Regions from separate parts of the Methylobacterium sp. J-072 genome, predicted to be linked through region 1. Evidence: predicted binding sites of a transcription regulator. Region 1 holds the regulator's gene; each other region holds the start of a gene.
The links. Region 1 encodes PhoB, which activates phosphate uptake and scavenging genes when phosphate is short. Its sites were predicted from a motif close to TGTCATNNANCTGTCAT; they were not measured.
Positions count from the first base shown of each region.

Region 1 (4,160 bases):
TGATCGAGTTCGGCCCGACCAACCGGATGTTCATGAATCCTGTCGAGCAGCGGACGCAGGATTACATCACCGGTCGCTTCGGCTAAGCATTCGCCGTAAAGTAGAGTACCGTTCCGGCGCCCATTCGGATGCCGCCCACAAGACTTGGAGCCGCGCCCGATCGCAAGGCTGCCGGTGCGGCTCCGGAACATGCTGCGTTGATCCGGGAACATCGGCTTGGTTCAGCCGATTGTGGTTGGGTGTTGGGTTTGGGACATCGATCCTCAACTCTCCGTCTTATGTCCTAGACTGCGCAAGGGATTGGATACCGGGGAACGCGCCGCGGTATCCGTGCTCGGAGCGGCGGGTTTCCGCCAGACCTCGCGGATCAAGGTTTGCGGGACGCCATCGAAGGATCCACCATGCCCGGCCATATCGTCAGCTCCTACGACACCGACCTGGATGACCTCCGCCGCTCGATTTCCGAGATGGGCGGCGTCGCCGAGAAGATGGCCGCCGAGGCGACCGACGCCCTGGTTCGCCGGGACGACACCCTCGCCCAGGCGGTGATCCTCGCAGACAAGCGGCTCGACGCGCTCCAGCGCGATATCGAGGAGCGGGCCGTGCTGCTCATCGCCCGGCGCCAGCCGCTGGCGATCGACCTGCGCGAGACCATCTCGGCGATCCGCGTCTCCGGCGACCTCGAGCGGATCGGCGACCTCGCCAAGAACGTCGCCAAGCGCGTCGTCGCGATCTCCGATCAGGCGCCCGCCCAGAAGATCGTGCTCGGCGTGCGCCACATGAGCGACCTCGCCGAGGCGCAGCTCAAGGACATCCTGGACGCCTATGCCAGCCGCGACGTCAAGGCCGCCTACGATGTCTGGGAACGGGATGGCGAGATCGACGCCCTGTACAATTCGCTGTTCCGCGAACTCCTGACCTACATGATGGAGGATCCGCGCAACATCTCGTTCTGCACGCATCTGCTGTTCTGCGCCAAGAACGTCGAGCGGATCGGCGACCACACCACCAACATCGCCGAGACGATCCACTACCTCGCCACCGGCGAGACGCTGGCGGGTGAGCGGCCGAAGAACGATGCGTCGAATTACGCGACGGTCGGCCCCGCCGCCACGGCCCCGTGACCCGCGGACCGCGTTGCGTCCGGGCAGCGCGCAATCCTCCTGTGGGGCAGAGTCAGATTGAGGGCGCGGGCGGGTTGAGGGAGCGCGGCGTCTGCCGCACCATCGTCCCGTCCGGGCGATCCGGCGCGGGCGAGCCGTCCGGTGCCGTCTACGGAACAGGTTATCGAACGTGAGCATGCAAGTCCTGATCGTCGAGGACGAGGAGGCCCTGACCACCCTGCTGCGCTACAACCTCGAAGCCGAGGGTTTTCTGGTGGATTCCGCCACGCGCGGCGACGACGCGGAGCTGCTTCTGGCCGAGCGCACGCCCGATCTCGTTCTGCTCGACTGGATGTTGCCGGGCCTCTCGGGGATCGAACTGTGCCGCCGCATCCGGGCCCGGCGCGAGACCGAGCGGCTACCGGTGATCATGCTCACCGCCCGGGGCGAGGAGGGCGATCGGGTCCGGGGCCTCGGCACGGGTGCCGACGACTACATCGTCAAGCCGTTCTCGGTCCCGGAGCTGCTCGCCCGGGTGCGGGCGCTGCTGCGCCGGGCCAAGCCCTCCCATGTGGCGGATCGTCTGGCAGCGGGCGACATCGAGCTCGACCGCACCGGCCATCGGGTCCGCCGCGCCGGCGAGGAACTCCATCTCGGCCCGACCGAGTTCCGGCTGCTCGAATTCCTGATGCTGGCGCCTGGCCGGGTCTTCTCCCGCGAGCAGCTCCTCGACGGGGTCTGGGGCCACGACGTCTATATCGACGAGCGCACCGTGGACGTGCATGTCGGGCGCCTGCGCAAGGCGCTCAACGCCCCGCGGCAGGCCGACCCGATCCGCACGGTTCGAGGCTCGGGCTACGCTTTCGACGAGACGTTTTTGCTGGAAGCCTAGCGCGCCGTTCCGGTCAGCGGACCAGCGCCGCGTTCTTGCCGGCAGCCGGCACCATCTCCAGGGCCGACAGAACCGTCCCCTCGGTGAGGATCTGCGGCAGCACCTGCGGCTCGCCGGTCCCCGTGTAGAGCAGGTACAGCGGCACGCCGCTGCGCCCGTGCGTCTCCAGGAGGCGGGTGATCTCGGGGTTCTGGTTGGTCCAGTCGCCCATTAGGTAGGTGACACCCCTGTCCGCCATCGCTGTCCGCACCGCCTTGGTCGAGAGCGAGGTCGTCTCGTTGACCGCGCAGGTGATGCACCACGCAGCGGTCATGTTCACGAAGACCGGCCGGTGCTCGTTCACCAGGGTGTCGAGGCGGGCCTGGGTGAACGGCTCGATGCCGTTGGCGGCCGCTTGGGCAGCTGGGGCGGCCCGGTCGCGGTCGAGGGTCAGGGTGAGCGCCGCGACAGCCACGATCGTCAGCGCTGCAAGCCCTTGGACGATCCGCCCGACCCGCGGAGCCGTAGCGCGCCCGTGTTCCCAGGCCCAGGCGGCGAAGCCCACCAGCACCAGGCCGATCAGCGCGGCGAGCAGCCCCTGCGGACCGACCTGCTGCGCCAGGACCCAGACCAGCCACGCCACCGTGGCGTAGACCGGGAAGGCCAGGACCTGCTTCAGGGTCTCCATCCAGGCGCCCGGCCGCGGCAGCGCCCGCAGGGCCGGCGGCCACAGGGTGAGCGCCAGGAAGGGCAGGGCGAGGCCGAGCCCGAGGCTCGCGAACACCGCGAGGGCGACGCCGGCGCTCTGCGTCAGGGCAAAGCCCACCGCCGAGCCCATGAACGGCGCCGTGCAGGGGGTCGCCACCAGGGTCGCGAGGACGCCCGTGAAGAACGAACCGCTGAGCCCCGAGCGCCGGGCCAGCCCGTCGCCGAGGCCGGCGAGACGCCCGCCGAGATGGAACACACCCGACAGGCTCAAGCCCATCGCGAGAAGTAAGTAAGCAAGCCCGGCCACCACGGCCGGCGATTGCAACTGAAATCCCCAGCCGATCGCCGCCCCGCCGCCCTTGAGGGCGAGCAACAGACCGGCCAGCCCGAGGAAGCTCGCCAGCACGCCGGCTGTGTAGGCGAGGCCGTGCAGCCGGACCCGGGCGGCGCTCTCGCCCGCGTGCCGCACAAGGCCAAGCACCTTGATCGACAGGACCGGGAAGACACAGGGCATCAGGTTGAGGATCAGGCCGCCGAGGAAGGCGAGCCCGGCCGCGGTCGCCAGCGTCAGCGCGTCGAACGCGGGGGTGGGCGGCGGCGTCGCCAAGGTCTCGGCCGCCACCGCCGAGGCCGGCGGGACCGGCTCGTCCCCGTACGCGAAGGCGAGGCGATGCGTGCCGGCGCCGGTCGCCTCCTCGACGGTCAGCACCCCCGGCAGGGCGGCCGGTGCCGGCTCGGCCGGGTTGCTCCGGGCGAGCGTGAGATGCAGGCCGGATTCGTCGATCGCCATCACCTGGGCGGCGGCGTTGTCGATCGCGGTCTCGGAATAGGGGAAGAAGGCCACGCCCTTGATGGTCTCGGGCTTGAGGCCGGCCGCGGCAAAATCGAGTTGCAGCGTGTCGCCCTGGCTCGAGAGGCGCACAGGCCAGAGCGCCGGGGCGGGCAGGGCGGCCCGGGCGCGCTCGAACAGGGCGGTCTGGCCCGCGTCCGGCCGGGGCTCGCCCGCCGGCAGGGTCAGGGCGAGATCGGCGGAGCCGGGCACGCATTCGGTCTCGCAGACCAGATAGGTCAGCTTGGCCTGGATCCGCACCGGATCGGCCGGGTCGAGGCTCGGCGGCGGCGTGACCGGCACGAGCAGCGTGACCTCGCCCTCGTAGCCGTAATTCATCAGCGTCGCGATCGCGATGCGCTCAGGCGCCGGCCACTGGATCGCGCCCGCGTTGAATCCCGCCGGCAGGGTCCAGGTTACCTCCGGCGGCAGGCCGGAATCGCCCGGATTGCGCCAGTAGACGTGCCAGCCCGGCTTCACCTGCATCCGCACCGCCAGCGTGAACGGCTGCGCCCCGGCCACCGCCACCGGCTCGGCCACGAGGCTCGCCCGCACGAGATCGGGCGGCGTGCGGAAGCCCTGCGCCGACGCGGCCGACAGGCTCGCGGCGAGCATCAGGAGCAGGAAGGCGAGGCGGCGGATCATGCTG
Region 1 covers NZ_JAKSYK010000174.1:67,085-71,244, forward strand. Annotated here, with positions in the region: gene pstB (phosphate ABC transporter ATP-binding protein PstB) at 1-86, shown strand, start outside; gene phoU (phosphate signaling complex protein PhoU) at 402-1,124, shown strand; gene phoB (phosphate regulon transcriptional regulator PhoB) at 1,300-1,995, shown strand; gene MKK67_RS20240 (protein-disulfide reductase DsbD family protein) at 2,009-4,156, opposite strand.

Region 2 (4,160 bases), on a different contig from region 1:
GAGAACGTGACCGGCACGGCGCCGGCGCGCTGGAAGGTCAGCGTCCCGGAGACGGTGTCGCCGGCCTTTGGGGCGCCGGACAGCCCCTCGAACATCAGGTGATAGCCGCCGGGCTTCAACTCCACGGTCTCGCCGGGCTTGACCGTCAGGCCGCCGGGGACCGGGGCCATCTTCATCACGCCGCCCTCCATCGACATGGAGTGGATCTCGCCCGACGTGGCGAATGGCACCGCGGCGCCCGTCAGCGTGTCCGGGGCGGTGCCGGTGTTGACGATCCGCACGTAGCCGCCCGCGACCTTGGCGCCGTTCGGCGTCGCCCGCAGCCACGGCGTCTCGATCGTGAGGTCGCCGGCCTTGATCGGATCCGCCTGGGCGGCGCCCGCGAACAGGCCGAGGCCGAGGAGGGCCGTGCACAACATCTTCATGGGCCTGCTTCCATCCTGGTTTTTTGGAAATTGGCGACCGGCACCTTCGGCGGCGCGAGGCACGGATCGCCCCGGCGGTGGCATCTCTGCCACACTGGGCCGCCGGTGACTGTTGTCACCGCGCCGCAAGCGAACGCGACGTGCGTTGCCGCACGCCAATGCCACAATCCGGCCCCTTCGATAGGGAGTCTTAAGCCCATCCCGACACCGTGGCGACCGAGTACCCCCGCTCTCGCCATGATCTGACGAACTCCGGACACGAGCCAGCGACTGATGCGCATCAAGGCAACAAACCGGTTCACCGCCATGCTGGGCGTCGCCGCGCTCGGCACCCTCGCCATCGGCGCCGCCGAGGCCCGGGAGCAGGGCAACTACGCCCAGGCCGAATGGGCGCAGGATTACGCCTCGCCCGCCGGCATGCAGGTGCAGCGCGAGACCGTGCCGATCCTGTCGCCCCAGACGGTGTCGGCCACCGAGCAGATGCTCGAGCGCTACAAGGACATCGTCGCCCGCGGCGGCTGGCGGCCGGTCTCCGGCGCCGAGCGCCTGCGCGTCGGCGCGAAGGGCCCGGCGGTGGCCACGGTGCGCCAGCGCCTGATCGTCACCGGCGATCTCGACCCCGCCGCCGGCGGCTCGGGCGTGTACGATTCCTACGTCGCGGCCGGCGTGAAGCGGTTCCAGGCCCGCCACGGCCTCAGCCAGACCGGCGCGATGAGCCTCGCCACCCAGCAGGCGATGAACGTGCCCGCCGACGTGCGGCTGCACCAGCTCGAGATCAACGTCGTCCGCCTGCGCTCCTATTCGGGCGATCTCGGCCGGCGCTTCGTGATCATGAACATCCCGGCCGCCCTGGTGGAGACCGTGGAGAACGGCCAGGTCGTCACGCTCCACGCCGCCGGCGTCGGCAAGATCGACCGCCAGTCGCCGATCATGAACACCAAGGCGACGCAGATCAATTTCAATCCGACCTGGACGGTCCCGGCTTCCATCGTGAAGAAGGACCTGATCCCGAAGATGCAGAAGGATCCGAACTACCTCACCGACAACAAGATCCACATCCTGTCGGGCAACGGCGAAGTCTCGCCGCGCTCGATTAACTGGAACTCGGATGAGGGCACGCGCTTCACCTACCGGCAGGAATCGGGCGCCGACTTCAACTCGATGGGCATCGTCCGCATCAACATCCCGAATCCCTACGGCGTGTTCATGCACGACACGAACACCAAGGGCGTGTTCGGCGACGATTTCCGCTTCATCTCCTCGGGCTGCGTGCGCGTGCAGAACGTGCGCGAGTACATCACCTGGCTGCTGAAGGACACGCCCGGCTGGGGCCGCGAGCAGGTCGAGCAGGCCATCGAGAGCGGCAAGCGCGTCGACGCCAACATCGCCCAGCCCGTGCCGGTCTACTGGACCTACATCACCGCCTGGGCGACCCCGGACGGCCTCGTGCAGTTCCGCGACGACATCTACAAGCGCGACGGCGTGAACGTGCCCTCGACCATCGGGGCGCCGACCCCGGTCGCCAGCGCCGAGCCGCTGCCCCAGACCTTCGAGCCGGGCGACGAAGAGTAAGCGCACCGCGCTTCACGCCTGCGGTTTCCTCCTAGGCCCGCACCCTACCCAGGGTGCGGGCCTCGCGCGTTCGGGGGCCGTCTGTCATCGGGCGGTCAAACGCCTCTGCTTGGCCTTTGCCGCCGAGCAGGAGCCCCCGATGACGCGCGATTCGTTTCCAGCATCCGGAGGCCTCACCCGCCGGGAGACCGTGGCTGGTGCCGCCGCCCTCTCGCTCGTGGCCGGCCGCGCCGGGGCGCAGGAATCCGCGGAGGCCACGGGGATCGTCTACGCCGTCCAGACGGCCGGCGCCGAGCGCGCGCCGCTGCCCGGCGTGCTGGTCTCCAACGGCCGCGAGGTCGCGCGCACGGACGGGCAGGGGCGCTACCGGCTGCCGCTGGCCGGGGATGGCGCGGTCTTCGTGATCAAGCCGCCGGGTTACGCCCTGCCGCGGGACGCCGACAACGTGCCTCGGCACTCCTACATCCATCAGCCCGGCGGCACGCCTGCCGATCTTGGGCTGCGCTACAAGGGCCTCGCGCCCACCGGCCCGCTGCCGGCCTCGATCGACTTCACCCTGACGAAGGCCGACGAGCCCGCGGATTTCGACGTGATTCTGTTCACGGATCCGCAGCCCGAGAGCCGGTTCGAGCTCGACCACGTGCGCGACACCGCGGTCGCCCGGGCCCTGGCGATCCCGGCGGCCTTCGGCCTGACCACCGGCGACGTGCTGTTCGACGACCTCTCGCTCTACGGCCGCTCGAACCGCATCGTCGGGCGGATCGGCCTGCCTTGGTACAGCCTGCCGGGCAACCACGACCTCAACATGCAGGCGCCGGATGCCCGCTACAGCCGCGAGACCTGGAAGCGGGTGTTCGGGTCGCCGACCTACGCGTTCCGGCACGGGCGCGTGCTGTTCGTGATGCTCGACAACGTCGAGTGGATGGGGCCGCCGGTCCCCGTGGGGGCGAACACCTACCGGGGCCATATCGGCGAACGGACGCTGGCCTTCCTGAAGAATCTCCTGGCCGAGATCCCGCCCGACGACCTGATCGTCCTGGCGACCCACATTCCCCTGGTCACGGATACGGGTGACGATCCGCGCAGCGCGACCATCGACCGGGCCGCGCTGCTCGACGTGCTGGTGGGGCGCAAGGTGCTGAGCCTGGCCGGCCACACCCATACCACCGAGCATCACTACCCCGCGGAGGGGCACCACCACCACGTGATGACCGCCGTGTCCGGCTCTTGGTGGAGCGGGCCGGATACCCGCACCGGCATCCCCTCGGCCGACAGCCGCGACGGCACCCCGAACGGTTTCCACGTGCTGTCGATCCGCGGCACCGATTACACGACCCGCTACGTCCCGGCGCAGGGCGAGCCGGACGCGACGATGCGGATCGCCTTCGAGAGCGAACTGCGCCCCGCCGCCCCGGAGATCGTTCGGGCGAGCCATCCGATGCAGGCGCTGCGGCCGCCAGTTCCGCAGGAGGCGCTGGCCTCGACCAACCTCGTGGTCAACGTCTTCGACGGTGGCCCGCGCACGAGCCTGACCTTCCGCATCGGCGACCGGGCGCCGGAGCCAATGGCGCGCACCCGGCGGCTCGACCCGTTCGTGACCGAGCTCTACGCGCGCTATCCCGAGACCAAGAAGAGCTGGGTCCAGGCGACGCCCTCGACCCATATCTGGACCGCGCGCCTGCCCGACGACCTCGCGCCGGGCGCCCACCGGGTGACGGTGGACGGGACGGACGAGTACGGACGGCCGATCCGGTCCTGTGCCGTGCTCGAAGTCACCGGCGACGGCGCGCGCGGCTGACGATCGACGCCGTCAGCCGCGCGGATCCTCAGGCCGCGAGCTGGCGGCTGCCGTGGCTGCCTTCCTGAATCTCCTCGACGATCTTGGCGCAGAAGGCGTCCAGGTCCTCGGGGCTGCGGCTGGTGACGATGCCCTGATCGGTCACCACCGCCTTGTCGTGCCAGCGGCCGCCGGCATTGATCACGTCGGTGCGGATCGAGGCGAACGAGGTCAGGTCGCGGCCCTTGGCCGCGCCGGCCTCGATCAGCAGCCACGGCGCGTGGCAGATCGCGGCCACGACCTTGCCGGAGGTGAGGAAGCTCTTGATCACCGCCAGCGCCTTCGGCTCCAGCCGGAGCTTGTCCGGGTTGATCTGGCCGCCCGGC
Region 2 covers NZ_JAKSYK010000231.1:213,693-217,852, reverse strand. Annotated here, with positions in the region: partial or broken gene MKK67_RS32120 (copper chaperone PCu(A)C) at 1-377, opposite strand, end outside; gene MKK67_RS32115 (murein L,D-transpeptidase) at 699-1,997, shown strand; gene MKK67_RS32110 (calcineurin-like phosphoesterase C-terminal domain-containing protein) at 2,137-3,795, shown strand; gene MKK67_RS32105 (type 1 glutamine amidotransferase domain-containing protein) at 3,824-4,160, opposite strand, start outside.
Region 2: a site for PhoB is predicted at 2,080-2,096, ahead of MKK67_RS32110 (calcineurin-like phosphoesterase C-terminal domain-containing protein). Genes of this name have one in related genera too.

Region 3 (4,160 bases), on a different contig from region 1:
GTCCTCGACGGTCTTATACGGGCTGGAGGCGAGGGTGTAGATCACCGAGTAATAGCCTGCGGCGCCGGTCTCGTGCTGTGGGCTCACGAGCGGCTCGATCTTCACGCCGGTCATCACGGCCCGGGCGAGGGAGGCCGGCCCGTAGAACGCGATCTGGATGTTGCCGGCGCGCTGGCCCTCGATCACCGCGGCGTAATCGCTGGCCACCCGCAGCTTCACCGGCACGCCGAGCGACTTGGTTAGATAGTTCGCCAGGGGCGCGTAGCGGTCGTTGGTGCCGCTGGCATTCTCCATCGGGATTACCGCCAGGGTCAGCTCGGGATACTTGGCCTTCCACTCCTGGGCGGCGGCCGGCAGGCCGAGGAGAGCGAGCGCTGCCGCGGCGGCGGCAAGGGTGCGTCGGGTGATCATGGTGTGGTCCTCGGGTGAATCGCGGCCGGCCGCGGGGCGGCGGCACGTCGGCGGTGAAGCGGAGGCGCCTGCACCCGGCACGAACCGGGCAGGCAAAACCTGGGTCAGGAGTGCTTGCGCTGCTCGTCGTTGGCCTTCAGCATGTCGATGATCGGCTGGTAATCCTTGAGCGTCATCGGGGTGAGGCCGAGATCCTTGCCGTCGGACAGCCGGTCGAACGCTGCCGTGTCGGCCTTCGGCAGGTCGAGGAAGGCCTGGCGGATCTTGGCCTTCAAATCCTCGGGCAAGCTCGCCAGAACGGCGAACGGCCCCTCCGGCAGGAAGTCGGACTTGAACACGATCCGGAAGTCCGACTGCTTCATCGGTGCGCCGTCGGCGTTCTTGACGATGCCCTTGGTGAGCATGCGCGTGAGATTGCTGTCCGTCTCGGAGTTCCAGAAGTTCGCGGCCGCGTCGACGGTGCCCTGGGCCAAGGCCAGCACGGCGTTCTCGTGGCTCCCGGTGAAGACCGCCTTGCTGAAGAACTTGTCTACGTCGTAGCCGGCCCGCTTCAGGAAGAAGCGCGGCGCCTGGTTGCCCGACGTGGAGTTCGGATCGACGAGGCCGAGGGCCTTACCCTTGAGGTCGGCCACAGACTTGTACGGGCTGGAGGCCAGCACGTAGACCACCGAGTAGTAGCCGGCGGCGCCGGTCTCGTGGATCTGGGTCACGATCGGCTCGACCTTAACTCCGGTCATCACCGCGCGAGCGAAGGAGGCCGGCCCGTGGAATGCAACGTGGATGTTGCCGGCGCGCTGGCCCTCAATCACCGCAGCGTAATCGCTGGCGACCCGCAGCTTTACTGGCACGCCGACCGTCTGGGTCAGGTAATCTGCCAGAGGCGTATACCGGTCTGTGGTGCCGCTCGCGTTCTCCTGCGGGACTATCGCCAGGGTCAACTCGGGATACTTGGCTTTCCAATCCTCGGCGGCGGCGGGCAAGCCGAGAACGGCGAGGGCTGCCGCTGCGGCGGCGAGGTTGCGTCGGGTGATCATTGGGTCGTCCTAAAGTCACTCTCTTGCGGTGGGTCGGCCATCCGCCTCATCACCGGTCCGGCACAATATTTCCCGGCCGTCGTCGCCGGCGCGGCGAGCCCGGTACGCCGGGAAGCCCGGCTCAGGCGCCGATGGCGGCCTCGCGGATGGGCTCCGCCGGCACGAAGCCGGGCAGTCCCGGCATGGCCGCCCGCTGCTCCGCCTCGCGCTCCGCGGAATCGTCCAGCACCTCGCCGGCCTCAAGGCCGTAGAGCCGGCGCGCCACCTCCTCGGTGAGGTCGAACGGGCCGCCCTCGAACACCACGCGGCCGGCAGCAAGCCCGACGAGGCGGTCGCAATAGGCGCGGGCAAGATCGAGGGAGTGCAGGTTGCACAGGACCGTGATGCCGTAGCGCCGGTTCACGGCCGCCAGGGCATCCATCACCAGGCGGGTGTTGCGCGGGTCCAGGGACGCCACCGGCTCATCGGCCAGCAGGATTTCCGGCTCCTGCACGAGCGCCCGGGCGATGGCGACGCGCTGCTGCTGGCCGCCCGACAGGCCGTCGGCCCGCTGGCCGGCGAACTCGCCCATATCGAAGCTTTCCAGGGCGGCGAGCGCCATGGCCCGATCCTCGTCGGACCACATCCGGAGCAGGGCGCGGTGGGTCGGCACGTGGCTGAGGCGGCCCATCAGCACGTTGGTCATCACGTCGAGCCGACCGACCAGATTGAACTGCTGGAAGATCATGGCGCAGCGGGTGCGCCATTCCCGTAAGGGCCGGCCCGTCAGGCTGGTGACATCGCGCCCGTCATAGAGGATGCGGCCCGAGCTCGGGTCGGCGAGACGGTTGATGAGGCGCAGAAGCGTCGATTTTCCGGCTCCAGAGCGGCCGATTACGCCGACGAAGCTGCCGCGCTCGATCTGCAACGAGACACCATCCACGGCACGGCGACCGCTGTATTGACGCGTGAGATCCTCGACGACGAGCATAAACAACCATCCGCTGCGGAATGGCCGCAGCTAAACGCCCGTTCCACGACGATTGGATGACGAATACGAGTTAAACTCTTTAGTCGGCGCAGCACATCGACATCTTTGCGGCCGTTTTCTGTTTAGGTCCCGGCCCAGCTCGTGTACCGCTCCAGAAAATCTTCGACCGCGAGCGCGCGGAAATCCGGTAGCGCCCGGCGCAGGCGCTCGTGGTCCCAGTCCCACCAGGCGAGGCGCTCCAGGCGCTCGGCGATCGGCTCGGGAAAGCGGCGCCGCACCGGCCGGGCCGGATTGCCGACGACGATCGTGTAGACCGGGACATCCCGGGTGACGATCGCCCCCGCCCCGATCACCGCCCCGGTGCCGATGGTGCGGCCGGGCAGGATCACCGCACCGTGGCCGATCCAGACGTCGTGGCCGATGGTCACCGGGCTGGCCCGGCGGCGCTCGAAGAAGGCTTCCTCGTCCGATTCCTCGGGCCAGTAGGCCTGAGCCCGGTAGGTGAAGTGCGCCTGGCTCGCGCGCTCCATCGGATGGTTGCCCGGGTTGATCCGCACATGGGACGCGATCGAGCAGAACTTGCCGATGGTGGTGTAGATCACCTCACCGTCCTGAGCGATGTAGGAATAATCGTCGAGGACGGTCTCGGTCAGGCGCGTGCGGGCGCCGATCTCGGTGTAGCGGCCGAGATGGCACTCGACGATCCGGGCGCTCGGATCGACCGCCGGATTGAGGCCGAGGCGTTGCTCAGCCATGGGCGGCCCCGAAGGGCAGGCGCGCCAGGAGCCGGAACGGCTCGGCCCCGTCCTGGGATAGCAGACACACGGCGTCGATCACCGCGGGCTCCGGCCCGGAGGCCGCGTAGGCGTCGGTCAGCCGGCGCAGCCAGGCGGTCCGGTCCGGCTCCGGCAGGGCGTCGGTCAGCGTCATGTGGAACCGGAAGGCCTCGAAGACATACGGGTAGCCCCAGCGAGCCAGCAGCGCGCGGCCGCGGGGATCGAGGCGCTCCGGGCGGCGCTTGGCGCGCTCGGCCTCCGAGAGCGGTGCCCGCAGCGGGTCGAGGGCGGCGACGCATTCGGCGGCGAGCAGGCCGAGTTCCGCCGGCGGTGCTTCCGGCACCAGGGCGAGGAACGGCCCGAGTGCGGCGACCGTCAGAGAACCGAGCGCCACCGGCGGGTGCCCGGCCGCGAGGTCCCGGGCCATGGCGAGAAGGTCGGCCTCCTCGGCCGCCGGCGCGAGGCGCAGCGGCGCCTTGAGGGTCGCGTGGAAGCCGTAGACCCGGGCGCCCGCCGTGACGGCGGCGAGGTCGCCGAACCCGTCCGGATGCGGGACCGGGGCGCCGACGGCGTTGTCGTAGCCGAGCACGGCATTGCCGAAGGCCGCGAGGCGCGAGCCGGGCCCGGGAAGCCAGTAGAGGGCGTAGCGGCGCGTCATGTCCCGACCTCCGGCTCCCGCCCGGTCACGCCGTCGGCGCGCTGGCGCGGTCGATGCTCGCCCGGTGCGGGCGCACGTCCATGGCGTTGCCGCGCCAGACGATGGCGCTCTGCACCCAGGCGCCCAGCCAGATCGCCGGGATCAGGGCGTCCCGCACCAGGAAGGCGGCCAGCATGCGCGGCCCGCGATGCCAGCCCGCGCGGGCCGCGAGCCGGTCTTCAGCGCCATAGCACAGCGCAGCGAGGGCGGCGGCGCCCGCGAGCCCCGCGAGGCTGCCGGACCAGAGCGCCAGGAGGAGCGCCGGCAGCAGG
Region 3 covers NZ_JAKSYK010000025.1:8,402-12,561, reverse strand. Annotated here, with positions in the region: gene phnD (phosphonate ABC transporter substrate-binding protein) at 1-411, opposite strand, end outside; gene phnD (phosphonate ABC transporter substrate-binding protein) at 516-1,445, opposite strand; gene phnC (phosphonate ABC transporter ATP-binding protein) at 1,567-2,415, opposite strand; gene MKK67_RS01515 (DapH/DapD/GlmU-related protein) at 2,538-3,170, opposite strand; gene MKK67_RS01510 (DUF1045 domain-containing protein) at 3,163-3,849, opposite strand; gene MKK67_RS01505 (ceramide glucosyltransferase) at 3,875-4,160, opposite strand, start outside.
Region 3: a site for PhoB is predicted at 2,461-2,477, ahead of phnC (phosphonate ABC transporter ATP-binding protein). Genes of this name have one in related genera too.